Regions from separate parts of the Halomonas sp. A3H3 genome, predicted to be linked through region 1. Evidence: predicted binding sites of a transcription regulator. Region 1 holds the regulator's gene; the other holds the start of a gene.

Region 1 (2,197 bases):
TCTTCAATAAACGACGGCAGGCGGCGCTTGGTAATCAGCGAAATACCTTCCAGCACCATGTTCATGGTAATCAGCCGCTCTTCGGTGCGGCGCTCGAGTTTCACCGCAATCGGCTTAAACACCAAGTTGGCGAGTAAAATGCCGTAGAAGGTGGTGAGCAGGGCCACCGCCATGCGCGGGCCGATCACCTGCAGGTCGCCTGCGTCCATGACTTCCAGCATATTGACCAGCCCCACCAGGGTGCCGATCATGCCAAATGCGGGTGCGTAGGTGGCCATGGTACGGAATATTTGTGCCTCGGCATGCTCACGCGCTTTAAGACGGGCAATGCGCCAACGCAGCATGTCAAAAATTTCATCCTCTTTGGTGTTGGCAATGACCAGTTGGATCCCGGTACGCAAAAACGGGTTTCGGGTATGCTCCAACTCGCGCTCGACCGCACGTACATCGCCCTTAAACCAGAGTCGCGACATATCCACCAATTCGCGGATATCGTCACGCATATAGGTATTTTCGCGCCGGAATACCAAGCCCACCAACCGTACGACGCGGAGCACCTCTTTCAGCGGATAGCTGATAAAGGTTGCCGCTAGGGTACCGGTCACCACAATGGCCAAACCCGGCAAATTGATAAAACTTTCAGGGGACTCTGCGGTGAAAAACAGCACGCTCACCAACAGTAGTATGCTGGCAAATATGCCTATCAGCGTCGAAGGGTTCATCCACGGCTCCTTGCCGGTCACAAGTGAGTAAAAAGAGGTGTTATGCCGAGTCGTGTAAACGCGCGCGTAAGCGGCTGACGGCTTGGCTGTGCAGTTGTGAAACGCGTGACTCCGTGACGCCCAACACAGCCCCTACTTCCTTAAGGTTGAGTTCTTCTTGGTAGTACAGCGCCATTAGCAGCTTTTCACGCTCTGGCAGCGCTTCAATTGCCTCAATCAACGTTTGTCGTTGCTGGCCGTCTAGCAACTGCTCGAACGGTGAATTAGCCAATTCATTATTGCTAGGCTCGCCACCGTCGGCCACCAGCTCTTCAAACGGCAACAGTTGACCACTGTTGGTGTCGTTGAGGAGCTGCTGATACTCACTCAACGGCATTTCAAGGTGTTGGGCGATTTCGTTCTCTTCTGGTGCCCGTCCGAGCTGTTGCTCTAATTGACGAACGGCACTGTCAACCGCTCGCGCTGAGCGGCGCACGCTGCGGGGCAACCAGTCGCGGGTACGTAATTCATCCATCATTGCACCGCGAATACGCTGACTGGCAAACGTCGCGAACGTTGCCCCCTGGGTGGCATCGAAGCGCCCCAGCGCTTCCAGCAGCCCTACCATCCCGGCTTGAATAAGGTCGTCGAGCTCAATACTGGCTGGCAAACGGACCTGAAGCGTCAAGGCCTGACGTCGTACCAGTGGCATGTATTGCGTCAACAGCTCACTCTGTTTGATCCTGCCTTGTGCTGTGTACATCCTCTCGCCTCGCGTCTATCCAGCCTTCACTGATAGTTCACAATCATTTGCAGCCCCTGGACACGAACAGGCCGCTGCCCCGGACGTAAAGCGAAGCGAAAATGCAACGGCGCATCCGCGGCAAACCCCGCCAGGGCAGTGGTAGTCCCCCGCATGCCAGCTAACGCAACGCACTGCTCAGGATGGCACAGCCAAGCGTTTAATAACGCACCAGGGGGATATTGAAACTGCCAATGAATACGCCCGAGCTGTGCTGACTCCACATTGTTAGCAGCAGCAGGTGGGGTAGCGTTTTGGCTAGCGCTTGACCGATCACTCATCGCTACCATCAGACCTGGTATCTGGCTGCTCCAGCTACCGGGTGTCGCCTGGGCGTTTCCCGTTACCCCTGCTAGTAGACACCCTGTCAGCAGTACTGGGCTCAGTAGCAGTCTCCCTCTTAATAGCCAGCTTAGCATGCTTGGTCTCCTCGGCAGAGTGCGCTCATCGTGCAAGTACCAACAGCTCCATATTTAAGTAGTAATCAGCTGCCTCACGCAAGTTATTGAGCAACCCTTGACGCGGCAAGTGCGGCTCGTGGAGCGCCAGCAAACGGCGCGGCCCGCCACGCTCATGTAGTTGACGCAAGGTACGGAACATGGAAGCAAAGGTATCGGCATCGCTACTGATCCACAGTGCCCAACGGCTGTATTGATCGCAAAGTTGGGCTAGGTCGGCCGTTTCGGCCATGACG
Region 2 (2,197 bases), 1.2 Mb from region 1:
CGTCTACAAGCGTCGCATCAGTGGAGGTAGATGTGCTGTACACAGTGCCATCTGCAGTGGTGATACTCGCAGCCAATGCCGGTGTACCAGCTGAGTCACGCGCAGCGAGTTCTGTTGCCAAGTCTTCCATGGTAGCAACACCGTTACCACCCGTATCGGTCACACTCAGTTCCTTCGTACCACCAGTCCCTGATAGATAGAGGCTTTCACCAGTAGAAGCTAGTGACAACGCGCCAGAAGAGGAAACGTTGACTTTCTGGGTTTCGCCACCCATTTCAACGGTCAGAGTGTTGGTTTCACCTGCAGAAGGCGTTAAGCCAAGGTCTGCTTTCTGCGCGCCAGCTGAACCATCAATTTTAACGTCTGTACGGTCAGCGCTGAAGGTACCAGCCGCTTTATCGTAGGTATATGTGCTGCCGGAAGCAGTCTCTTTAATAGTTGCGCCGTCTTCCAGGTTCTGGAAAACATCACCAACAGTAGAAGCGGTGTTGAAGGTAGCGTTGGTGTATTCGTTGGTGGTGCCTACCTGGGTGAACCCGTTGGCAGCCAGGTCTTGAGTGGCCGCTTTGCTGTTAGGGGTACCGCTGGCGTTGATGTTGAAACCTTTCAGGCCCAACGTCTCGGCATTGATTTGTTTCAGGTTGACTTCAATGGTTTGGCCGTCGTCGGCGCCCACTTGAATCTTCAGGCCATTATCACTTGCCAGCACTTTAGTGCCGTTGAAGTCAGTCTGCTCAGAGATACGATCAATTTCGCCTAGTCGCTGATTGATTTCGTCCTGAATGGAGTCCAAGTCATCCGCTGAGTTGGTGCCGTTTTGTGCCTGAACGGACAGCTCACGAATACGCTGAAGGTTATCGTTCACCTGATCCAAACCGCCTTCCGCAGTTTGTGCAACGGAGATACCGTCGTTGGAGTTACGCTGCGCCTGTGCCAGACCAGTGATCTGAGAAGACATACGGTTGGCAATGGCCTGACCCGCTGCGTCATCTTTAGCGCTGTTGATACGCAGGCCTGAGCTCAAACGCTCCATTGAGGTTTGCAGAGCATTTTGCGATTCACGCAGGTTCTGCTGACCGATCATCGATGTGATGTTAGTGTTGATCACTGCCATGGGATGATACTCCTTGCTTTGGACACTGGCCCTGGGGCCTGCTTTCGGCCACTGTTTGTGCCGTTATATTAATTAACGGCAGCGCGAGAGGATTCTTTAGGGGAAGTGGTAAAAAAAGATGTAAATGTTGGTAACTGAATAGTGAGGGTTTTCATGCTTGGTCGAGATGGCCGCAGTGAGTCTGAGTTGGCTTCACTAGATTTGCGATGACACCGCGCTTTGGTCGCGAGCTAAAGCTGCCTCCCACAATGACAAAACAGCGCTGAGCGCTGTTTTGTCATATTAAAAAAATGCCTGCTGAGATAGCTCTACTTTTTGCGGCCTAGTTGATAATCGAGCGCATCAAACTGCTGGGTGAGATAGGAACTCATACTGTTCATTTGTGCCACCATGACATCAAGTTGGCTAAACTGGCTGCGATAACGAGATATAGTGGCATCAATTGATTTTTCCATGCGCTCATAGCGAATATCCAGGCTTTTTACCTGGTTTTCCGCACCGGTCTTAGCCCCCTTAAGCACACCGTTATTGCCTAGCATCTGCTCAACAGAAGCTTCCAGTTTGCCAGCTAAGCCTCCCTCGGCTTTATCGCCCGCAAAAAAAGCACTAAGTGCTTGAGGGTTATTCGCTACCAGATCGCTTAGCTTGGCATCATCGGTTTTTAATGTACCGTCGCGCTGTAAAGAAATACCTAACTGAGTCAAGGTGGAGAGTTCCCCCCCCTCCACGCCTCCCGTTAATGCGCTACGTAGGCGTGACTCAATAGTACGCACGGCACTATCGCCCAACAGCTGCGCTGCAGTGCCCGTCTCGCTATCAAACGCCGTCAATTTACCAATGGTGCCTTTTAAATCGTTGAACGCTTTTACAAAGCCGTTAATCGCTTCACGCTGTTTAAGAGTGTCGCGTTCCACCTTCACCGTGCTGGTGGCGGTTTCACCCTCGGCAATGCTGAGTTCGCCAAGATTCAGGGTAACACCTTGTATCGCGCCTTCGATTTGGTTCTTGTTGCTCGTAATAACGATGCCATTCACGTTTAGCGACGCATCTTTGCCTTGCTGCTTGGCACCCACTTCTGTTGCC

What was found. The regulator FliA, encoded in region 1, starts transcription of late flagellar genes. The targets are predictions, from matches to a motif close to CTAAAGTTNNNNNNNNNNCNGCCGATA.
Region 2: a site for FliA is predicted at 1,188-1,214, ahead of HALA3H3_RS12605 (flagellin N-terminal helical domain-containing protein). Genes of this name have one in related genera too.

What each region holds. Positions count from the first base shown of each region.
Region 1 is NZ_HG423343.1:1,670,783-1,672,979, forward strand. It holds gene HALA3H3_RS07300 (motility protein A) at 1-722, opposite strand, end outside; gene HALA3H3_RS07305 (RNA polymerase sigma factor FliA) at 763-1,464, opposite strand; gene HALA3H3_RS07310 (flagellar protein FlhE) at 1,491-1,922, opposite strand; gene HALA3H3_RS07315 (C15 family peptidase) at 1,948-2,197, opposite strand, start outside.
Region 2 is NZ_HG423343.1:2,846,763-2,848,959, reverse strand. It holds gene HALA3H3_RS12605 (flagellin N-terminal helical domain-containing protein) at 1-1,114, opposite strand, end outside; gene fliD (flagellar filament capping protein FliD) at 1,423-2,197, opposite strand, start outside.